2 regions of the Lysinibacillus sp. RC46 genome follow, and region 2 is predicted to be linked to the other one. Evidence: riboswitches for the same ligand, from Rfam matches in the RefSeq annotation. Region 2 holds a riboswitch; the other holds the start of a gene.

Region 1 (12,591 bases), on a different contig from region 2:
TTACAAGAAGTGTGGCGTGGATAATGTAATACAAGAATCTTTAATTAAAAATCGTATGAAGGAGGAAACGCTTCATGCGATGTGGTCTGTAGTTAATAAATATAAAAAACCTTTCGCTGACTACCTACATCAAAAAGCAAAAATAAATGGCTATAAAAAGATGCAATCCTTTAACTTTTGGGCACCTATTACAACAAAAAGTCAAAAAATAGAATACGAAGATGCTGTTGATTTTATTTTGGAGCATTTCAGTGAATTCGGAACAGAATTAGAAAATTTCTCTAGAAAGGCATTTAGTGAAGGATGGATAGAAGCTGAAGATCGTGCAAATAAGTCGGCTGTTGCATTTTGTTCAGGTTTTCCACTTTCGAAAGAATCAAGAGTTTTCATGACATTTGGCGGTACAATTACAAATGTATTAACACTTGCGCATGAATTAGGACATGCCTTCCATAACGATGCAATGAAATCTATTAATGGAGTGAATAAACAATATCCAATGAGCATTGCTGAAACTGCTTCAACGTTTTCAGAGATGATTATATTAGATGCGGCAATGCAAAAAGCTAAATCTACTAATGAAAAATTATTTTTACTTGATGAGAAATTAAAGCGTAGTGTTATGAATTTCATGAATATTCATTCTAGGTTTTTATTTGAAAAGAAATTTTATGAAGAACGTAAAGAAGGAATTGTTTCAGCATCACGCTTAAACGAAATTATGCAAGAAGCAATAGATGAAGGATATGATGGTTCTCTTGATAATCCTTCACTGCATTCATGGATCTGGACACCACATTATTATATTACACAATCTCCTTTTTATAATTTTCCATATTCATTCGGATATTTGTTTGCATTGAGCATATTTGCAAAAGCAAAAGAAAAAGGTAAAGAATTTGAAAGATGTTATTTGGATTTACTTCGTGATTCAGGGTGTATGTGCACAGAAGATTTAGTGATGAAACATTTAGGTGAAGATATCACTTCGGAAGCTTTTTGGAAAAAAGGAATTGAATTATGCGTTAAAGATGTGGATGAATTTATCAAATTAAGTAGTGAGTATAACAATATTTAAAGATGACGAAATCTTAATGATAAAAGAAAATAAACCAACCGCCATTGGTAAGTGGACTTTCAGTGGACTTATTGAATATGGTGAAAACATGATGTGAACGATGGAACGTGCCTGGTAGCAGAGAATGTACATTCAATCATTATTTTAAATAAACAATTAGGTGAACAAATCATATTTTATTATTGCGGGTTACCATTTGGGGTCTCGCCAACCAAATGATATATATATCCCACATTTTGTGAATTTCAACAAAACGAAAGCCAATTTCCTGTACGCAAAGAAGTTGGCTTTGTTTGTTGTATTTTGAGTAATTTTTCAATTTAAACGTCTTATTTTTTTACATGAATCAATTTCATAAATCATATTTTCCAAGAGCTTAGACTACTCCTATTAAGAAAACTTACGTTTTTTAAAATTATGCTGCTTGAGTTTGTGATTCTAATAAAGCATTGAGACGATCTACTGCTAATTTGCAGGCATTATAAATAAACGTCACCAGGTGGAAATGAAGTTTTGCTTTTCTTCCTGTTTTGTGACGGACATTGTTCAACTGAAAATATTGCTTTAAGTATGCATTTACACGTTCAACGGCTGTGCGTTCTTTATATAGTTGTTTCCAAAGTTCAGAGCCTCGTGCTGGATACGTGAATTTTCGTATATCTGTGTCACATTTGATTTTGAAAACCTTCTGACAAAGGGAATCATTACGTAACGGACAGGTTGCACATTCCTTTGGCCTTGTGAATTTTAGTGTTCGGTACTTCTCATCGAAGCTATCATAACAGTAGCTGTGTTCACGTACACAGGTCGGTCTGAAATGTTCATCAAAGCCAAGGTACTCGCCTTCATTGCGGACATTATATGGAATAACTGCACGCATTTGATACGTATGTAATTGACTGTAAATGGGCTCGTAATCATACCCTGCATCCAAAATAGCGGTCGTAAAATGCCCTGGAAATAGGTTTTCTGCTTTCTTTAAAAGAGGGATCGCTGCTTTACTATCCGACAAATTGGCAGATGTCATGAGGCGTCCAACAATATATTGACTCTTTGTGGCCACCGCGAGATGTCCCTTAAAGCCAAACCAAAACGTGTTTTTGCCATCACTGTTCTTTTTAATGCCCCAATTCGGTTCGATGGGCGCATCTTGCCACAATGTTTCTAGTGATGTATCGAGCTGGTCCTTGATCTCTTTTTCATAAGTTGACTGGTTGGCTTTGATTTCTGCTTGTTCCGTAAGCCAAGCCTCGCGTTCTTCTTTTGATTTTCGTCCACGTTTTTTTGGTGGTACAGGCTCTTTTTTCTCCGAGGGCTTTGCCGCATCACGTGACTCAAAATGTGTGGCATCAATCGCGAGGTGTTCATCATAAAGAAAACCTTCTATAAAGGCAGTTTGAATCAATGTATCTTGCATGTGGTCGAGAACATCTGATTGACTGATGACATCGATCATACGCGAATAGGACGCTTCAGATGGAACCACGTCTGAAACGAGAAAACCGCAATCGAATCGAAATAAAGGATCATTGACCAAACGTTTGATTAAATCCTTGATCGTCGGAATCCGTTCGACAATACGAATAATGAGTGATTGTATCATCGCACCGTAATTTAATTCACGTGGGGCACCACGTAACGTCTTTTTGGAAAACAGCTGAAATATAGGTTGCACGTCGAAAGTGGCAAAAATAGCATCAAATCGACGTGAACTTTCCATTTCCAATAATTCTTGGATGCCAAATAGGCTCATTTGTTTTACAATAGTCATAGGGCATTCACCTCATTCAGTATGTTAGTTTAGACGCTACCATTATACCGAATTGGGGAGGTGCCCGTTTTTTATTGTTTTAGAACCCTTGATACTAAAGAGATTAGAATTATGAAATTAACTCACATATAAAAAGTCATGCTTTGAACAAAAAAAGATTGATTTCGATCCTTCTTATTTCGCTAGTGTCCGCGTTAACGAAAAAATTTAGAATGAAATTAATTAGGTTTAATGTATTCTCCTGTGGAAGCATTAAAGCCCGCTGCTTCCAATTTTGTTTGGTCACTATTCCAACCTATCACTATTAGAAGGGTAACATTTCTCTCTATATCTTTTCTAAGCATAAAATTATAGCCTTTAGCCCAATCTTTACCTGGATAAATACCGCCAATTTTTATGGCTTTTTGAAGCAATTCAGGTGAATCATACTTAATATCTTTCATTTGTATAAACTCTTTTTTAGGGTAAGGAGAAGTACCATCACTCGTTAAATCATTTGTATCATCTATTTTTCCGTCATGAATGGTTACTAAAAAAGCCTTATTAGTTTCTGGCACTCCAAATAAAATATTCCAATGCTTTCTTTTGCCGTTACTTCCGATTGACTTTCCAGGCTTATCTAAATCAATATTTATTGCATCTTTTAATTGAGCATTTTTATTCCATTTCAATGCAGGCGGATAGGCTAATTCAATCGCTTGTTTTATTGATAATTCTTGCTGTTCATCGGCTTCAAATGTATCTTTTGTTAATTGTAGAGAACTAGCAGATACTATCTCAACAGCATCAATTGGAACTAATAAAAGTAAGACAACAAAAACAATTCTTTTCATTTTCTCAAGCCCTTTTTAGGTGTATTGTTTCCAAAACTTATTCAAATATTCTGCGTCGTTAGTAAAAAACATTTGTCGAACAATTCCCATGGCAAAAAGGGATATACTGGATTTTATAGAATAGTATTAACCAACCTAAATTTTTTAATCAGGAGTGAGGAAATTGGAAGTTACTGAAGAGCAAAAGTCATTATTCAGTAGAATTGGCTATCTCTATTTACCAGCTAATAATATCGATGAAACAATTGAATGGTACCAGAATAAGCTAGGATTTAAGCTTAAAGCACCAAAATTTCAGGATGATATTGGTTATGTGGCAGTATTAACACCGCCAGAAGGATATGTTGTATTACTCCTTGTAGAAACAAAGGATCATACAACAGCAGATTTTTTACGCGATGGTCGCCTGTATCAAACTTTTACGTTGAATTGTCCAGATCTTGAATATACACATCAATCATTAAAGGCTAACGGTATAGAAGTTATCGAGATTATGATGCGTGGAGAAAATGCTAAATATTTTGTCTTTACCGACCCATCAGGTAATCATATCGAGGCTGCTTGGTCTGTATGGGACTGAATGACAAAAATAGGTGCTTTAGTACAAGAAGAATGATTAGACTTTATGTTTAATCATTCAAAAAGATAGTTGCTATTCAACTAACGGTCTGTTTAGTGGAACAAGATATAAAACTTTTGATGATAAAATTAGTCAATTGTAAAGGCTGTATTCTAAAAGAATGTTGCTATACAACTCCCATGAAAGAACGTAATAATCTTTCATTTTCTGTGGTGAAATGTTGATTTTTGCGCTACATAGATGGCTAACGGGGGAGGTTAGTGGAAGAAGGGCCATTGTAATAATGTGTAGAAATAAACAAATATAACTAATTCTAAACAGGAGGTATTATGAAGGATATTAGTTTATGTGTTAAAGAGTTGGATGTCCATTATTACGAATTAGGAAAGAACACTAAACCCACAATAGTCTGTTTACACGGACTTGGAAATAGTGGGGCAGTCTTTTCTGAGTTAGCTGAATACCTAGAAGATGATTTTCATATATTATCTTTTGATAATCCAGGTCACGGAGGCACATCTCCTTTTGTAAATGAAGATGGTTATCTATTTTCAAGTCTTGCAAAATGGTATAACGATGTATTCGAACGAGTCTTAAAAGAACCCTTTTATATTTTGGGCCATTCTTGGGGAGCTGATATAGCTTTACACTATGCTAAAATGTACCCTAAAAAAATTAAAGGGGTTATCTTACTTGATGGTGGCTATACGTTTCCAGATTTCCAAGAAGATATGACCTTTTCTAAAGTATATGATGGGTGGAATGATTATATGGAGCATTCCTCGGTTTTTGACACTTGGGCTGATGTAATCGGGGAGTACCAACAATATACTGACCGATGGAATGAAAAAATTGAACAAATGGTTCAAACACTTTTTAATAAAAGAGAAAAATATGAACTTATTACTTCAAAGTTTACTGTATTATCTATTATTAAAGCATTTTTTAGAGAAAGTTTTACAACAGCTTATCCATACATAAAATCACCATTGATTCTTATCCACGCAACTCTTCCCAAAGAGTTAATAAACGCTAGAAGAACTGGAATCAACAAATTAAAACAGCATATAGAAAATGTCACCATTGTTTCAATGGAAGCAACTGATCATATGGTTCATTGGGATAACCCTAAAAAAGTAGCTAATGAAATTCATAACTGGGTATCTAAATGTTGAGCTACGTGGCGATTGCAAAAAAATATTACACCAATTGAAGTGAACGGAACCTCGGAAATTGGGGACGTTGTGGTCATTTCTTTAATAGTAGCCTCATTTCTAGCTGCATTTTTTAGCCAAAAGGGCAAGTTGAGAATTTTTTCTTTAATTGTTTCCGCGATTCCAGTGCTTTTTCTACTAGGATTGATTTTACTACCGATATTTTATTTGTTAGAGCAATAATCGGATACGTTCTTTGTAAAAAGATGGTGAAGTTATTGCACTTCAACTAACGAATGCTTTAATTATAAGAAGATTGGGGAAAAGATAAAATATTTCCGAAATAAAGGTTATCTATTTGTTGCTTGAACACCAATAAAAATTGTTAAAAAGAGTGGTGATAAAGTGGAGAATGTAAATCAAAATAAGCGTATTCTTTATGCGGTTTTCGAGCATGATATTCAATTGCCAATCCTAGATATTACTCATCCCCTTTTCAACGCAAGTATTGATGAACAGGCGTATCATTTGAGCTGTCTTAAGTCAGCCAAGAGCATTGAATCATTAAAAAAGATGCCTGGCTTTATCCGCAACATCTTTCTGACTACTCCCACAGATAAGCAGTGGGGTTCTTATGTACTTAAGAGAAGCGTTACAAAGCTCTCCACAGATGGTGTTGCCATGTCCTGTGTACAACATCTTTGATTTATCTTCTGTTCCATAAGACTTTCTTATTTACACAACCGATGTTGTACAAGACCAGGACTAAGATTCCTGGTCTTATTATGTTAGTCATTACTATAAGGTTTTTATTATATTCAGAAAATAAAATTGACGTGAACATTTGAGCATGTTATGTTTAATACTAATTTCATAGCAATCATTACAAGTTTGAATGAAGAAAAGCTTTCATTCAATTAAAAGGAAAATGGGTGTAAATCCCATGCTGTCCCGCAGCTGTAAATGAGGAGTTTTGTTTAGATTACCACTGAGTGAATACTTGGGAAGGTGAAGCAAAATCATGATTCATGAGCCAGAATGCCTGCTTGTAAGGAGATTCATTGATGATCTACGAAAGATAGGGAGATGGATGGGGGCTTACTCACAGTAAGTTATTCTGTCCTTATTCTTTTGGAATAAGGTTTTTTTTATGCCTTTTTTCACTCTGTAGATTCTTCATTTAGTGCACCACAAACAAAGATAGGAGACAGAAAATGAGATTGACAAAGTACTTACTTCCTTTCATGCTTGTTATGATGTTCAGTTTACTTACTGGCTGTACAAGCACTGAAAAGGAAGAGACAGCAACGAAACAACAGACTGACGAAAAAATGATAACGATTGGATGGCCATTAGATGTAGGTCCATTAAATCCCCATACATATTTACCAAATCAAATGACAGCACAAGCGATGGTCTATGAATCATTGGTTGAATATAACGATGACGGAACAATTACGCCGAAACTAGCAGAAAGTTGGGACATCTCAAAGGACAAAACTTCTTATGTTTTCCATTTAAGAAAAGATGTCAAGTATTCTGACGGAACGGCTTTTAATGCAGACAATGTGATTCGTAACTTTCATGCAGTTTTAGCAAATCGTGATATGCATTCTTGGATGGGCATGGTTAATCATATTAAAGAGGTTGTGAAAGTGGATGACTTTACAATTCGTTTGCAATTGGATGAACCCTATTACCCTGTCTTAAACGAACTTGCCTTCGTAAGACCTTTCCGTTTTTTAGGTGATAATGGATTCCCTAATGGTGATGCGACAAAAGATTCAATCAAAGCACCAATTGGGACAGGCCCATGGGTATTAACAGATTACAAAAAGGATGAATATGCTTTATTTAGTCGCAACGAAAACTACTGGGGAGAAAAACCTCTTGTAGAACAAATAAAAGTAAAAATTATCCCTGATTCAGAATCTATTTCGTTGGCCTTTGAAAATGAAGAATTAGATTTAATATATGGTCGTGGCATCATTAGTTTAGATAACTATACGTTTTTAAAAGATAGCAGGAAATATAAAACTGCTACGTCTGAACCTTTATCTACGCGAGCACTACTGTTTAATACACAATCAGGACCGTTAGCAGAATTAAAGGTACGTCAAGCGATTCAATATGCAATCAATAAGGAACAGATGGTTGACAGTATTACACATGGTACTGAAAAAGTGGCCAATACACTATTTTGGGATGCTGTGCCTTATGCCAATATTGATTTAGCGCCAATTTTATATAATCCGAAAAAAGCGCAACAATTGCTAGATGAAGCGGGATGGACGCTACAGAAGGGTGAAAAAATTCGCTCTAAAAACGGACAGCCACTAACATTAGATTTAATCTACATTGCGACAGATGCGATTCAAAAACCTATGGCAGAACTAATGCAAGGTGAACTAGCAAAAATAGGTGTACAATTGAATTTAGAAGGCGCAGATGTGATGGTAGGTCTGCAAAAATTAATGGATGATCAAGTTGATATTAATTTCTGGCGTACAAATGGACCACCAACAGATCCACATAGCTTTGCTAATGAATCAGCTACACCAAACGCTAATGGTGTCTATGAAGCGAAATTAGGCTTACCAAATGCCAAAGAAATCGATAATAACATTCATCAACTATTAGTAGGTACAGATGAAAAAGAGCGAGTGCAACTTTATACGGATATTTTAACAATGTTCCATGATCAAGCACTATTCTATCCTATATCTTACGAAACAAATAACGTGATTTATCAGCCATATATGAAGGATTTTGCTCCACGTGCATCTGAATATGATATTCCATTTGCACAAATGGATAAAGAAAAATAACTGTAAAAGAGAGAGTATGTTTATCAAAGACAGCTCTCTCTTTATCATAGGATTGATTAGGAAGTGACAGCATGTATGAATCGACATGGATGTTTTGTTTAAAAAGAATTTTGACTTTACCGTTTGTACTATTGGGCGTATCCATCCTGACCTTTGTATTTATTCGTTTCGTTCCAGTAGAACCTGCTGAGGTCATTCTTAGATTGGCAAGAGTTGCACCAACAGCAGAAGCCATTCAAGCATTGCGTGAAGAACTTGGAACAGACAAACCTTTTCTTATTCAATACTTACTATGGATAAAAGGCGTTTTGCATTTAGATTTTGGTACATCTTTTGTTAGTAAATTACCAGTAGCACATGAACTTTTCGCGAAATTACCCGCTACCATTGAATTAGCAGTTGCTGCATTTGTGTTAATTTTAGGATTAAGTATACCATTAGGGATCATAAGTGCATTATATAAGCATTCCATCATCGATAAAATCATTAGACTATTGACTATTATGAGTGTATCGATTCCAACATTTTGGTTAGGTTTTTTACTGTTATATATATTTAGCTTGAAATTAGGGATCTTCCCGACAAATGGAAAGGGCACACTAGCACATCTGGTTTTACCTGCATTCGCATTAGCTTTACCAACAATTGGACTGATCGTTCAGTTTATCCGTACAACCATCATTGAGGAATTACAACAGCAGTATGTTCAATATGCACAGCTAAGAGGATTAAAAAACTCTGTGATCCTCGTACGCCATGTTTTGAGAAATGCTATTATCCCGCTAGCTACTGTGTTAGGTATGACGCTTGGTAATTTACTAGGTGGTGCAGTAATTGTAGAGCAGGTTTTTAGTTGGCCAGGACTTGGGAGGTATTTAATAGAATCCATTATTAACAGGGATTACCCAGTTGTACAATGCTATGTATTGATTATTGCTGTCATTTATGTGCTTGCAAATTTATGCACAGATGTATTGCATCGTCTATTGGATCCTCATCTGATGATGAAGGACAGGAGAGATTGAAGTGAGCCTATTACATAAAGAACTCAGATTATTTAGTCTAACGATACTGCTAGTCATTGGCTTGTTAGGACTGTTTGCGCCAATTTTAATGCCTCATGACCCTTTAGCAGTCGATATATCAAAGAAATTTTCAGGTCCAACATGGGACTATCCATTAGGTACAGATCATTTAGGAAGATGTGTTTTTTCACGATTGCTTTTAGGTATTCGCTATTCTTTAGGATCAGCGCTCGTCATTCAAATAGTAGCCATTCTTTTAGCGATCTTACTAGGTGCTTTTGTTGCGCTAAAACGAGGCCTGATAGATTTCCTATTTATTCGAATATGTGATATTTTATTAGCTTTTCCTACACTTGTCCTTGCATTTGGACTTTTAGGTTTATTAGGTCCTAGCTTAAAAAATGTGTTGATCGCACTTATTTTTACGCAATTTATTTATTATTCAAGATTGATAAGAAGTTTATTTATTGGAATGAACGAAAAAGATTTTATTCAAGCAGCAAGAATCAGTGGCACTTCTGGAATCAAATTAATCAAACGCCATTATATCCCCAATTTACTGCCACCTATCGTAACAATAGTCGTATTAGATATAGGAAAGGTTATTTTAGAAATTGCAGGCTTTTCCTTTATTGGACTTGGCGTGCAGGCCCCCATCCCTGAATGGGGAATGATGGTGAATGAAGGAAAACAATACATCCGTCAACATCCTGAATTAATGCTTTATCCTGGACTTGCCATCGTCCTTGTTGTGCTATTATTGAATCATTTGGCAAGTAGTTTCAAGAAGCTTGACCAGTAAAGGGGTAATTATGGAGAAAGTTTTAGAAGTGAAAGACTTAACGGTAAAAATCGGTGAGAAAAATATAGTAACCTCTATCAATTTGACAGCCTATAAAGGGCGTGTCTTAGGGATTATAGGGGAAAGTGGTAGTGGCAAGACAATGCTTTGCCGCGCTATCATGCAATCATTACCGGCTTCGGCGCAGATCACACAAGGCCAAATCATCTACCAACAAGAAAATTTATTGAATGTATCAGCTGCTAAATTGAGAGCGTATCGCGGAAGGCATCTGTCTATGATTATGCAAAATCCGTCTACAGCTTTTGATCGTATTCAAACAATCGAAAGTCATTTTCGGGAATCATTAAAAGCTCACTTTGTAATGACTAAAAAAGAAATGAGACAGATTGCCATTGATGCTATGTATAAAGTCAATTTACCCAATCCAGAAAAGCTTTTGCGCTATTATCCTTTCCAATTAAGTGGCGGAATGTTACAGCGAGTGATGATTGCTTTGTCATTGGCGATACAAGCTTCTATATATATTGCAGATGAACCAACGACAGCCCTTGACACAGTCAATCAAAAACAAGTATTAACATTATTTGATCGTATTCGTTCGGAAACAGAGGCTGCTATTATTCTTGTGACACATGATATAGGTGTTATTGCTGAACTAGCTGACGATGTGGCCGTGATGTATCAAGGTGAAATGATTGAGCACACGAATGTCTATGATTTTTTTGATGCGCCTCAGCATCCTTATACAAAGAAACTTTTACAATCAAGAATTATGTTTTAGAGGTGAAAAAATATGACGCTGCTAGAAGTGAACAATATAGAGATGCATTATGCTCACAAACCATTCATGTTCAAACGAGGACAGGAAGCTCCTGTGTTACAAAATGTAACATTTTCACTTCAGGAGGGTGAATGTTTAGGAATCGTCGGTCAAAGTGGTTCAGGCAAAAGTACATTAGGCCGCATTATTTTAGGAATTGAACGACCAACAAAAGGTGAGGTTCTATTTCAAGGAATTAATCTTTATGAAACAACAAGTAAGCACAAAAAAATAATACGTAGAGATTTACAGGCTGTCTTTCAAAATAGCTATCATTCATTTAATCCGAAGCAGACGATTTTTGAGATAGTAGAAGAACCTCTCCTAAATTTCGAACGTTTCAGCAAAACAGAGAGACAACATAAAGTAATGGAATTACTAGACTGCGTGGAGTTAGATAGAACAATCGCTCAAAAATATCCTGCGCAACTTAGTGGTGGGCAACAGCAACGTGTCAACATTGCAAGAGCTCTTGCTTTAAATCCGAAATTGATTGTATTGGATGAAGCCATTAGTAGTCTTGATATGATTTTGCAGAAGCATATTATACAATTACTACAAACTCTCCAAAAAGACATGCAACTTGCTTACATTTTCATTTCTCATGACTTACAAGCAACACGTTTTATGTCAGACCGAATCCTCGTGATGCAGCACGGTCAGCTAGTTGAGGAGATTGGGAAAGATGGTGCATTCAAGCACCCTGTATCTCTAGAACTATACAATGCTATTTTGCCATCGCATCCTCGAGAAAGAACGATAAAAAAATAAAAGATTTTAATAATCTTGAGTTAGAATTACTTAGCTATTCCAACAAAAATAAGCAAGGAGTTATATAACATTTATCTATCCATTTGTTATAATAAGGAAAAATCTTGCAAAATCACTGAAGATAATGGAGGTATAGGATGAAGAAAGGTCAAATTCGAGCAATTGCTATTTGTGTATTTAGGAAAGGCGATTCAATACTTGTCTCTGAAGGCTTCGATGAAGTAAAGGGAGATCATTACTATCGGCCAATTGGCGGAGGAATTGAATATGGGGAGACAAGTTCTCATGCAATAAAGAGAGAAGTACTTGAAGAAATCGAGGCAAATATAAAGAACTTAAACTATTTAGGTACAATTGAAAACATATTTACATATAACGGCGACCTTGGACACGAAGTAGTTTTTGTATATGATGCTGAATTTGTTGAAAAGTCCTTTTATGAAAAACCTTCTTTTTTCGGACAAGAAGATAATGGCGCAATCTTTAAATTGCTTTGGAAGCCAATTAGCGATTTTACAGATAATAAATTAAAATTAGTTCCAGACGGATTAGTCGATTTGCTTTAGATCATTAAATTAGTTAAGAGCTTTCTTACTTGTACATTGTGACTGGGTGTTATAGTTCAATTAAGGAAAATCAAGCTTTATAAAAAAGAAACTCCATTTTGATCAATCTATTTTCAAAATAAATTTTCTATTGGTTGAGAAGTAGAGTGGTGAGGTTACACATGACACAAAAAAATCTCAATGCACACACTGATTTACAATGAATAATCCTGAATAATTTTTAAGCCAGTACAATTAGTATTGGCTTTTTTATACATATAGTGATTGGAAGTATGGGGGAGTGTGGAATGATATTGCCCAGAAGCAAAAGAACGAAAAAAAAGGCATCTCATCCATAGATGAAACACCTTTTATTGAAGT
Region 2 (12,591 bases):
AATGGAAACTATGAGGCGTATGATGACGTCATGTATGAAAGGGTAAGCAAGTATTCAACTGGAAACAGCGCATATTTGAAAACTTTAATTTACTGAGAAATTAAAAGCAAGGAGATTTAAAAATGAATTATGAAGTATTTCAATGGATTAATGATTTAGCTGGTCGCTATCCTTTACTAGATAAAGGGATGATTTTCATCACTGATAGCGTTCCTTATGTCGTAATCGTATTTATGTTATTTTTATGGTTTACAGCAAACAAAGAAAAAAGGACAGAAAAACAATATACTGCTTTTTACATTGTCTTTACATGTTTACTTGGATTGGGTTTAAACGCACTCATTCACTTTGTCAACTATCATCCACGACCATTCATAACGTATAATGTTCATCAGTTAGTACCACATGCTGACGATTCTTCATTTGTAAGTGATCATTCAGTATTAGTATTCTCTTTAGCATGTACGTTGCTATTACGAAAAGACTCGTGGAAGTATCCTGTATTAGTATGGGCTATCCTAGTAGGGATTTCACGTATCTTCGTCGGAGTACATTATCCAGCCGACGTGATTGGAGGAGCCCTTCTGTCATTTGGGGCAAGCTTTGTCATTATCAAGTTCTCCAAAATATTGGAGCCGGTTGTACAAGTTCTGTTCAATATCTATAACAAACTAACGAAACATATCCCTTTTTTAGCGAAGTTCGGCCATAAAGATCTGAGTCATGGGAATAAATAATGCAAAGATGAAGAGTCGCATTTTAATGCGGCTCTTTATTTTGTTAACAAAAGAATAAATATAAAATCATATGTATCAATAAATAAAGGTTTTAATTTCAATGCGAATTGGCACTATCATACATTCTGCAATTTGTAGGACAGTTCTTCCTTTTTCATTAAATATGATCCGCTACTATGGCTCTGTTAAATGAAACTATTGATATTTGAAACCTACCTGAAATCTTAGTATAATTAGTCGGAATATTGGTACTTTTAGGTTTGTAGAGGGAGGGTTGCTTAAGTATGAGGTGGAAGACATTAAAATCAGAGTTTTTATATAAGAGTGAATTTGGTAATTTAAGAAAAGATAGATGTCAACTTCCTAATGGCTTAGTCATTGAAAATTACCATGTAAATGAATACAGTGATTGGGTTAATGCGGTAGTTATTACAAAAGATAAAAAGCTTGTTTTAGTTAAACAATACAGATATGCAGCTAACGGAATTTTTCTAGAGATACCTTCAGGCAAAATAGAAGAATGGGAGACTAATCAAGAAGGAATTCTGAGAGAAGTTAAAGAGGAAACTGGATATATTTCTAAAATAAAACCGATTTTATTAGGAGAATATTTCGTGAATCCCGCTACACAGAATAATAAAGTTATAACGTATCTTATCTTAGATGCATATAAGGCATATGAGCAAGATTTAGATGATACTGAAAATATTGAAGTTAATTTAATTGGTTTTGATAGTTTTGAAAGCTTGTTTAAAAACAAGAAAATTCTAACTCAAATGTTTTCAATAAGTGCTTACTACATGGCTAAAGACTATATGCGAACAAATAGACTTATTAAATATTGATATGGTTCCCCTATGGTAGACAGAAAAGAAAGTAAATTAATCTGTCTATTATATGGGATTGTTTATGGCACATTTTGAACAGGAACTCAAGGACTATATTCACTATTACAATCACAAACGAATGAAGAGAAAATTAAAAGACCTAAGCCCGGTGGTTACCTCTCAGGTCTTAGAAGATGCTTAACTAAATATGTCTAACTTTATTGGGTCAGATTATATTTTTACCAGTTTTTTAAAAGTCTCAAAATCTAACTTTTAATTGGTACCCATAATTCAACTTCGCATTCATTGGATTTCCATTCAAAAGTACTTCAAGAATTTCTTTTTCGCTATATTTCGAAACATTGTATTTATTTGTAAAAATCTCATTTTCAAGTTTATCAAATAAGAGCCTTGAAATTCCATCATTTGTAGTAAGTACTACATAAGATTGTGAAGATATTTCTAAGTGAAGGGATTTTTTAATTTGTGCAATTGTACATAAAAAATATTGCACTTTTATTTTAATAACTTAACTTTCGAACTCAAAAAAAATGTATCTGGTACTAACTTAAAAGATCAGATGCAATTTTTTTATTAGTGTTCTTCTTGAGCCAACATGTGCAATTATTGAAGATACAATGAACTGTTCCGGAAGTTGTAGCTTTAGAAGGGGATACCGCCAACATTTAAAGATTTTAGTAAGTGATATTTTAAATTGTTTAAAGTAAAATAGTAGTAAGGTATTTCATAATAAACTCAACTAATCTGATTAGTTGAGTTTTATGTTTATATATTAAAAAGTTACTAAAATATTTTAAAGAAGATGTGATGATTAATGGGGAAAATCGCCATTTTGGCAGAGAAACCATCTCAAGCAAGAGCTTATGCTGATGCATTTAAAATTAAACAAAAAGAGAAAATATTTATTGAATTGGAACCTTGTTCTACTTTTCCTGAAGGTGCAGTAATTACCTGGGCAGTTGGTCATCTTGTTGAATTAAAGGAACCAAAAGAATATCAAAAGGAATGGGAGAAATGGTCGCTTGGATCATTACCTATCATTCCACAAAAATTTGAAGATAAAGTTGTCTCTAAAATGTATTCACAATTTAATGCAGTAAAAAAAATCTTTAGTGATCCGCAAGTAACAATGATTTATAACTGCTGTGATAGTGAACGTGAAGGTTCAAATATCTTCTACTCACTTTTAAAAATGACAAAAGTAAATAAGCCTGTTAAACGATTATGGATCAATTCATTAGAAGTTGAGGAAATTCGAAAAGGTTTTAATAATATGCAAAGTAATGAGCGTGATCTGCTCATGTACCAAGAAGCAAAAACACGTCAAATTAGCGATTGGTTAGTAGGCATGAACTGTAGTCGCCTATATACGCTACTTTTACAAAAAAAAGGCTTTAAGGGTAGTATCTCCATCGGACGTGTGCAATCGCCAACCGTATATTTAATTTATAAAAGACAACAGGAAATTGAACATTTCAAGCCTGAAAATTTTTATGAAATTGAAGGGATCTTTAAAGCACAAAATGGTGTATATAAAGGGAAGGCAAAGTTAAAAACAAAAGAGCGTGCAGAGGCTGTGCAATTATTGCAACAACATGGGGTTGAACCGATGGATACAGGTCTAATTACGAGTGTAACGAACAAAACGAAGCGTATTGCACCACCCAAACTACATGCGTTATCAACATTACAAGCCAACGCCAATAAACGTTGGAAATACAGCCCGTCGCATGTGTTGAAACTTACGCAATCACTTTATGAGAAAAAGCTCGTTTCTTACCCACGTACCGATTCACACCTCATTACACATAATGAGTTTGCCTATTTAAATGAATCATTGGCAAAATATCAGCAGCTCGTTGGAAAGCCATTTAATGCGATTAATCGCGGGAATAACAAACGCTATGTCGACAGTGCCAACGTTGGGGAGCACTATGCTATTATTCCAACGAAAAAAGTGCCAACAGAAAAAGCGTTACAATCAATGAATGCTGATGAAAGAAATATTTATTTCGAAATAGTCAATACGACACTCGCCATGTTTCACCAAGATTATGAATACGATGAAAAAACGATTATAACGAATGTCAAAAATTTAGAGTTTAAAACGGTAGGGAAAACAGAACTTGTAAAAGGTTGGAAAGAATTGTTTTTAAGTGAAAAAGGGATGCAAGAGCGTGAGGAATCGTTACCTGTTGTTTTCCAAGATGAAATGGTACAAAGTAAGGTTTCTATTCTAGAAGGCACAACTACGCCTCCTAAGCCTTATACAGAAGGGCAACTCATTACGATGATGAAAACATGTGGTAAATCAGTTGAGGATGAAGAAGAAATCGAGGTGCTGAAATCGATTGAAGGTATTGGTACAGAAGCAACTCGAAGTGGCATTATAGAGACCATTAAAAAGCATGGATTTATTGAAGTACGAAAAAACATAGTGAGCGTTTTGCCGAAAGGGGAGCTTTTATGTCGGGCTATCGAAGGGACATTACTTTCAAGTCCATCTATGACTGCAAAATGGGAAATTTACTTAAATAAAATTGGTCGTGGAGAAGGCTCTGCAAAACATTTTATTGAAAGCATAGGCAAGTTTATTACTCAATTAATAGCGGAGGTACCTAAACAATTAGAGTCACTTTCAATTGAAGCTGAGCAGTTTAAACCAGCTGCTGTGAAAGATATTGTGCCATGTTCGACATGCAAAGTAGGAAAAATAGGTTTGCGTAAAAGTTTTTACGGTTGTTCGAATTATAAAAATGGTTGTAAGCAAACGTTCCCAGAAAGGTTACTAGGAAAAAAACTAACTGAAAAGAACATTAATGATTTATGTAAGATTGGTAAAACAGCTGTGGTTAAAGGGTTTAAGTCAAAGAATGGTAAACAATTTAATGCGTCACTTCGTTTGGTAGAAGGAAAAATTGAATTTGAGTTTAATGAAAAGTAATTGCGGATGAGATTTTTTTCACCGTCAATGCCGTTCAGACGATTAAAAATAGTGAAGATGTGACACTCAGCAAAGTAACACGAGCGAAGAAGAAATTTGAAGTAGTAGGGAAATGCCCATTATGTGGTCATAGCGTGATCGAAGGACAAAAAGGCTTCGGCTGCAGTAACTGGGAAAAGGGCTGTAAATTTGTCATCTGGAAAAACGATGAATTTTTAGCCGCGAAGAAGAAGAAGCCTACCAAAACAATGGTGAAGAAATTGCTAGCCGATGGAACGGTATTGGTAAAAGGCTTAACAAGTAAAAAAGGTTCTAAATTCGATGCTCAATTAAAATATGAAAAAAATACTGACAACGAATATTTTAGTTGGAAGATGGAATTTGAAAAAAAGGATTAAAATTAAGCATTTATGAATCTTGTTGAATTAATTCTCACTACCCTAAACAATTATTTTATGAAATGAAGGTTATCTCAACCTAATGACTTCCAAGTAGAAAAGAAAATCCTTTGTATTTTTATAATTTCCATTTATAAAAATAGATAACCAAAATAGAATGAAAGATTTGTTAGTAGATCATGTAGAGTGTTGCCCTCACTGATATTGAATATCGAGACTAATAGCGTACTATGAGGAATTTGTATAGTAAGGTAAGATAAATTATTGTCTAAATTTATTTTATTTTTCCAATAGTAATTAATGTTTAACAGTTCTATTTTCTGGCTATTAATCTCTCGTTTATTACTATTTTTACTTTAATGTAATATATAATGTAATTGCTATCTGGAAAATATTCTGATATTGTTCCTCTTATAACTTAATAATTTTTGTTGGTGCGAATGACATTGTTCGTTTGCTTAAAAGGGAAATCGGTGCAAATCCGATGCTGTCCCGCAACTGTAATGGAGAGTCTATACAATATGTCACTGTAGCGAGCTATGGGAAGGCGTATAGATGATGAACCTAAGCCAGGAGACCTGCCAATAAAAGCAACAAACTTACATAGAACCACGAGGATGGTTGTAGTGACTGGGAAGAGACGCCCTTTATTTAACTATGACATCCTCTTGTAGACAAGGGGATTTTTTTATGCCCTTTGCTTTAAGAGAGGAGAGCGTTTTGAAGAATCCAACAACTAGAAAAATCAACCTACTCTTATTAGTGTTGACTGGTGTCGTTCTAATATCCTTGACGTTAGCGATAATGGTAGGCTCTGTGTCTATAACACCTAGTATTGTATGGCGCATTATTTTATCGCATATCCCGTTCAATCCACTTGGCATTACAGAAGATTGGAGTCGTTCGCAGGAAATCATCATCTGGCAAATTCGTACTCCCCGCGTAGTACTTGCCATAATAGTCGGAGCGGGTCTTGCAATTTCGGGAGCTGCTATTCAAGCTTTAGTTCGCAACTCAATCGCAGACCCCTATATTTTAGGTGTATCTTCCGGTGCATCTGTCGGGGCGACGTCTGTTATTTTACTGGGCGCTTTTTCATTTTTAGGTATGTATGCGCTATCACTTGCGGCTTTTATAGGTGCGACGATTGCAGTACTAATCGTGTTTTTCTTAGCACGAGTTGAGGGGCGAATTTCAGTTATTCGATTATTATTAGCCGGAATTGCCGTGTCACTAGTTTTGTCAGCAATGACGAATTTTATGCTGATGATGGCGAAAGAAGAGGGCGGTATAAAGGCAGTGATGTATTGGATGATGGGAAGTCTGGCTGGAGCGAAATGGGTAAATTTAATGATTCCGTTCGTTGTTTTAACGGTCGTCTACGTAATTTTACGTCTTCATGCACGTCATTTGAATTTACTTTTACTAGGCGAAGAATCTGCTGTTACGCTGGGGATTAATTTAGAGAAATTTCGATTGCTACTAATTCTATTAATTTCCCTATTAACAGGTGTCCTTGTTGCTGTAAGTGGTGCAATTGGCTTTATAGGACTGATTATTCCACATATCGTACGCATGATTGTCGGCTCAAATTATAAGTTTGTACTGCCAGTCAGTGCATTAATTGGTGCGATATTTTTAATATGGGCTGATGCAGCTGCGCGTATTGTGATTGCACCTGAGGAAATGCCGATTGGAATTATTACTGCTTTATGCGGATGCCCATTTTTTATATGGATGTTGCGTAAGCAAATGTATTCTTTCGGGGAGGAAAATTAGATGGTATACGTAGCAAAGAACCTTACTTTTGCCGTGCAGCAGGTGAAAATATTAAACAATGTTTCTGTACATATTCAAGAACGCGAGTTTGTGGGCATAATTGGACCTAATGGCAGTGGGAAATCGACCCTATTAAAAAATATGTATCGTATGCTACAACCTCAAGAGGGAGAAGTATTTTTATTTAATGAAAATATTTACAAGCAATCTTCAAAGGAGATAGCAAAGCAACTAGCCGTCGTAGGGCAGGAAACACCAGTGCTTTTTGAGTTTACTGTTAAGGATCTTGTTGCAATGGGACGTACACCGCATAAAAGGCTTATGGAAGTGGATACAAAAGAAGATCTAGCTATTGTCGAGGAATCGATGCAGCAAGCAGGCGTACTGCATTTAAGTGAACGTACTTTTAGTTCATTATCTGGTGGTGAGAAAAAACGAGTCGTTGTTGCAAGGGCTTTGGCGCAACAGGCTAAGGTTATGGCATTAGATGAGCCAACGAATCATTTAGATATTCAGCATCAACTCCAGCTTATGGATTTAATACAGAGCTTGCCGATTACGGTCATTGTAGCCTTGCATGATTTAAATATTGCAGCAACTTATTGCGATAAAATTTATGTTTTAAAGGACGGAGAAATTGCGGCGTATGGAACTCCGTTTGATGTATTAACACCCTCATTGCTACAAAAGGTGTTTGGTGTACATGCAGAAGTTAATGTACATCCTGTCACGAAAAAGCCGCATATTTATTATATATCTGAGCAATTTTTATAGTTAGTTTAAGAGACTTAGATTTCTTTCAATATATTTTTTAGAAAAAAGGAGAAGTAGACATGAAGACATTAAAAAGCGTATGGCTTGTTCTTGCAATCGCAATGCTAAGTATTTTAGCGGCTTGTGGTAACGAGGAAAAACAGGATTCAGCATCGCAAAGTGAACAAGTAGAACCAGCAAAAGCAGGAGCAACGGAAGTAACGATTGACAATAACGATACGACACAAGTCTATTCGCAAGCACCTAAAAAAGCAATTAGCTTAAATCAGCATGTGACAGAGATTATGCTAGCGTTAGGCTTAGAGGATTCAATGGTCGGAACAGCATATTTAGATGATGCAATTTATCCACCGTTACAGGCAGCTTATGATAAAGTTCCGGTACTAGCTGAGCAATACCCAACAAAGGAACAAGTGATTGATGCAGGAGCAGATTTTTTATATGCAGGCTGGAAAAGCGGGTTTAGTGAGAAGGGTGTTGGAACACCAGAAGAACTAGAAGCACTTGGCATCCACACTTATTTACATACATCTTCAAGCATTAAAAATCCTAAGTTAGAGGATATTTTCGGCGATATTCGTAACATCGCCAAGATATTCCATGTGGAAGAGCGTGGAGAAAAGTTAATTGAGCAAATGACAAAAGATGTAGAGGATATTCGTACGAAGCTTCCGCAAGAGGAGGGGAATTTACGTATTCTTGTATTTGATAGTGGTGAGAAAGAAGTTTTCACTGCTGCCCAAAACTTCATGAATGAACTTGTGACAGTAGCAGGTGGAAAAAATATTTTTGGGGATGTTGAGTCTGGCTGGACAACCGTTTCAAAAGAAGATGTAGTTGAGCGCAACCCGGAAGTTATCGTTGTAATTGACTATGGTTCAACTACTGCTGAAGAAAAAATTAATTTCCTAAAAAATGATCCGGCACTAAAAGAAACGGAAGCGGTATTAAACAAACGTTTCGTTATTTTACCACTATCAGCAGCGTCTGAAGGTGTTCGTGCGGCTGAAGCAATACAAATTTTGGCACAAGGATTTTATCCAGAAAGCTTTCAATAAAGAAGAGGAGCTAGCCATGTGCTAGCTTTTTTTATAGGAGGAGGGTAAAAATGACTATAAATGCTTTTAGCCATAATATTCCTGAAAAAACATTTGCTAAGTTAAACATAGAAGGTGAATTTACGCGTCTTGCTGTGAGTCCTGGCATTATCAACAAACATTATACACCAGCACAATTTCAAACAATCGCAGAGGTAGTCGGAGTGAGTGGCGCTATTAAATATTCTGCATCCTACAGTATACTACTATCTGTACCGACAATAGAATTAACGACTGCCAAAAGGAAGTTGGAAAAGGCGGGCTTATATATTGCAAAGCAAGGACAGATTGTAACTATGAAGGCTTGTGATTTTTGTGATGGCGATAAAATGGAGGCAGCACAGATTACAGAGGAGCTGTATCAGCAGCTTGAAGGCTTGGAAGTACCAAGCAGGATTCGCATTAATATGAATGGCTGTGCATCAGCTTGCTATAATGCCGTATATGATGATATTGGGCTTGTATATCAGAAAGATAGCTTTGATGTGTATTTAGGGGCTGTTCCGATGGGTAAAAACGCACAGGCAGGGGAGCTTTTTGTGAAGAAAGTGTCTGTACAGCATATCGAAAATCTTTTACAGGAAATAATTAGGGTCTATAAAGAACTTGCTCGCCAAAAAGAACCATTTTATAAGTTTTACAAGAGAACAAAAGCAGCAGACTACTGGCAAACGATAAAAAATTACCCAGGTAGAGTGATTGTAGATTGATTTACAACTAAAATTGTAGAAGGAGATATGTGATGACTACTATTAGAGAAATTGGAAGCTTATGTGTTACTGATAGAGATGGTTACATTATTAACCATTCAGACTGGAATAAAATCAACCCAATTTTTCTTCCTGTGATATACGATGTGGTTAATACGTATTCCACTCATCTTCAAGATGACTTACATAGTGTATACATAAGAGGATCTATTCCAAAAGGGATAGGTATTGAAGGCGTAGCTGACTTAGACACAATAGCGGTTACAAAACAAAACCCTAATAAACTGCAGTTAAAGCGGATAAAAGAAGTGGAACAAGAATTAAATCAAAAACATACTTGTGTAGATGGTATTGAACTAAGTTTTTACGGCATAGAAGATATTTTAAATTCGTCATCTTTTTCAATAATTAGTTTCATACTTAAAACCCATGGAATATGTGTGTTTGGAGAAGATTTGATACCTCAATTACCAAGATATAAAGCTGACGAAGCTTTAGCAAATGACCACCTTATTCATTTGCAAGGTCAAATTAAAAATGCCTGTGATGATCTTCAAGATAATTCTGATATAGAGGATATTAAAGATTGTTGCAAGTGGATTATGAAAATTATTGTAAGAGCAGGACTTGGACTTGTCATAACTAAAGCAAACACATATACAAGGGATTTATATCCTGCTTATAAATTGTTTTCGGAATATTTCCCTGAAAAGGAAAGGGACATGAAAAAAGCACTTGAATATGCCATAACACCCATAATAGATACAAACTTATTGTTATCGTTTTTAAATGAATTTGGAACGTGGATGGTTAGTGAAGCTGAAAAATGGCTAAAATCCTATAACCCTAATAGAGAATTAAACATGAAAATATAATCTAATTAATAACTTGCGAAATTCGAATTTGGAATTAGCTTTGTTTTAGCCTATATTATTACGTTATAACAGACGGAATTGATTCCACATACAGAAAAAGGTAATCCTATCTTAGTCATGTCTAATATGGGATTACCTTTTATTTTGAAGCATTTTTAGATTTTAGGTCAATCGTATACTGCAAATAAAGTTTGATCATTTTCTATTTATGTTGCTCTACAATTGCGCCCAATCATATATTATTATTTATTGATTTGTCTTTAAATTCTTTCCAATATACTGGACAATCTTGCGAAGTTCAGTAGATGATGGGCGTCTAAATGGACTTGTTTGTTTTTGTTGATAAAGTAGTTGTCCATTTTCATCAACTAGGAAATAAGCTGGCTCTCCATGCGTACCATGATCCTCATAGGGTGCTTCTTCTCCGTGATAAAACACATCATATGCTTTTAATGTTTTTAACTCTTCATCTGCTAAGACGGTAAAGGTAAGATTGTGCTCATCAACCATTTTCTTTAAATTTTCCAATTGATCCGTTGAGATTGTAATTAGATGTACATTCTTGTCTTCAAAATAACTTTTGTTTTCTTCAAGCTCTTTTAAGTCATGAAGACAAACAGGGCACCATGATCCTCTGAAAAAGATAATGAGATGCCAACTTTTATGCTGGTTTTGATGAGATACAAAAGAGAATTCTTCGCCGTTGACTGCTGGAAGAGTAAAATTGGGTACTTTGTCACCCAAATTAAATGTAGACATACTTATCCTCCTGAAAATTGTAAATTCTTATTGAGCTCTAGTACGGATTTGGAACTCCTTTATATTCTTTCCTTTTCTAAATTAGATATGTAAAATTTAAGGCCTAACTAAACTGCACAAAAACCGTTTCTTCCAACAAATTCCGAGCTGTAATTTTTTTCGTATTCAGGCTTAGAAAAGTGAAATGAACATTATTATTTGTCATTTCTTAGCATACTTTATTTCAAAGCAACACCACTTATTTTCATAACTAAAAAGTGGTTTTGCTTTTTTGTTGAATTTTTTGCAGTCAATATGGCAAACTGAATACGGAGATAAATCTGAACATGATCCATCTTTCACCTAATGGCATAAGCGTCTTACGAATAAATTGTTAAGTACGCCATGCTACATATGGGGGACACTATAACTTGTTTTATATACTAAAGTTAGCAGGCTAACAGTTCGGAGGTAGAAAATTGAGCAAAAGGAGATCAGTTGGGTTAGAGTTGCGTACATTGTCACTCTTAATGAGAAGACAATTGGATCAAACTATATGTACTATGCAAACGGAAAGAGATAACCTTACTGCCATGCATGGTTGGACGATTGGTTATCTTTACAAAAATCAAGATACAGATGTGTTTCAAAAAGATTTTGAACGAGAATTTTCTATTCGCAAATCAACAGCGTCTAGAATACTGAAATCTATGGAAAGTAATGGATTGATTACTAGGCAAACTGTTCCTTATGATTCAAGACTCAAAAAAATTGTCTTAACAGAAGATGCGTTGAAAATACATGATAGTATCATGACACGTAGAGTAATGCTTGAACAACAATTACTAACAGGTATCCCGGAAGAGAAACTTGAAGTTTTTTTTGAAGTGATGGATGCTATGAAAGAGAATATTGAATCTTGAAGAAGATGCTATTTTTGAATTTTTATCACTATATAGTTAGCATGCTAACTAAATGAGGGGACTGCATACATGTTAAAAATATTTAAATACTTAAAACCAAAAGAATGGACGCTAATTGTAGCCAGCATAGTGTTCATAGTAGGGCAAGTTTGGCTGGATTTGAAGTTGCCGGATTATATGGCTAAAATTACGACCCTTGTACAAACAGAGGGTAGTAAAACGAGCGAGATATGGACAGCTGGAGGGAAGATGCTTTTATGTGCCCTTGGCAGTATGATATTGGCAATCATCGTGGGCTATTTTGCGGCAAAGGTAGCAACGTCTCTTTCGAAGGAATTGCGAAAAGGGGTATTTAACAAAACTTTATCTTTCTCTATGGAGGAGATTAATGGTTTTTCAATCGCAAGTCTAATTACTCGTTCTACTAATGATATAACGCAAATACAGCAAACTGTTGCAATGGGTCTTCAAGTTATGATTAAGGCTCCTATCCTTGCAACATGGGCTATTTTGAAGATCATGGGGAAAAGTTGGGAGTGGTCAGCGGCAACAGGAGTAGCTGTCATTGTTTTACTTATTTTGATAGGTAACCTAATCATCTTTGTGCTACCGAAATTTAAAGTCGTTCAAAAACTGACAGATAATCTTAACCGAGTAACAAGAGAAGGTTTAACCGGTATTCGTGTTGTTCATGCTTATAACGCACAAGGGTATCAGGAAGAAAAGTTTGAAAAAGTAAATAACAATTTAACGGATACAAATCTTTTT

The links. A riboswitch is a leader RNA that binds a small molecule or an ion and turns the genes downstream of it on or off. The one in region 2 is predicted to bind cobalamin.
Region 1: it holds a riboswitch for cobalamin, as region 2 does, so the genes downstream of both, nikA (nickel ABC transporter substrate-binding protein) here and ABH966_RS25250 (FecCD family ABC transporter permease) in region 2, are expected to answer to the same signal.

What each region holds. Positions count from the first base shown of each region.
Region 1 covers NZ_JBGCCF010000004.1:11,263-23,853, forward strand. Annotated here, with positions in the region: gene ABH966_RS04885 (M3 family oligoendopeptidase) at 1-1,078, shown strand, start outside; gene ABH966_RS04890 (transposase) at 1,494-2,849, opposite strand; gene ABH966_RS04895 (hypothetical protein) at 3,068-3,682, opposite strand; gene ABH966_RS04900 (VOC family protein) at 3,846-4,262, shown strand; gene ABH966_RS04905 (alpha/beta fold hydrolase) at 4,592-5,437, shown strand; gene ABH966_RS04910 (hypothetical protein) at 5,822-6,121, shown strand; cobalamin riboswitch at 6,287-6,480, shown strand; gene nikA (nickel ABC transporter substrate-binding protein) at 6,631-8,244, shown strand; gene nikB (nickel ABC transporter permease) at 8,316-9,269, shown strand; gene ABH966_RS04925 (ABC transporter permease subunit) at 9,271-10,071, shown strand; gene ABH966_RS04930 (ABC transporter ATP-binding protein) at 10,082-10,855, shown strand; gene ABH966_RS04935 (ABC transporter ATP-binding protein) at 10,868-11,665, shown strand; gene ABH966_RS04940 (NUDIX hydrolase) at 11,803-12,231, shown strand; gene ABH966_RS04945 (C40 family peptidase) at 12,591-12,591, opposite strand, start outside.
Region 2 covers NZ_JBGCCF010000047.1:3,085-15,675, reverse strand. Annotated here, with positions in the region: gene ABH966_RS25275 (undecaprenyl-diphosphatase) at 123-737, shown strand; gene ABH966_RS25270 (NUDIX hydrolase) at 1,022-1,582, shown strand; partial or broken gene ABH966_RS25265 (IS3 family transposase) at 1,647-1,766, shown strand; gene ABH966_RS25260 (type IA DNA topoisomerase) at 2,400-4,529, shown strand; partial or broken gene ABH966_RS25255 (topoisomerase C-terminal repeat-containing protein) at 4,547-4,927, shown strand; cobalamin riboswitch at 5,343-5,527, shown strand; gene ABH966_RS25250 (FecCD family ABC transporter permease) at 5,648-6,706, shown strand; gene ABH966_RS25245 (ABC transporter ATP-binding protein) at 6,707-7,480, shown strand; gene ABH966_RS25240 (ABC transporter substrate-binding protein) at 7,540-8,538, shown strand; gene ABH966_RS25235 (precorrin-3B methylase) at 8,589-9,287, shown strand; gene ABH966_RS25230 (nucleotidyltransferase) at 9,320-10,162, shown strand; gene ABH966_RS25225 (peroxiredoxin family protein) at 10,409-10,921, opposite strand; gene ABH966_RS25220 (MarR family winged helix-turn-helix transcriptional regulator) at 11,443-11,823, shown strand; gene ABH966_RS25215 (ABC transporter ATP-binding protein) at 11,893-12,591, shown strand, end outside.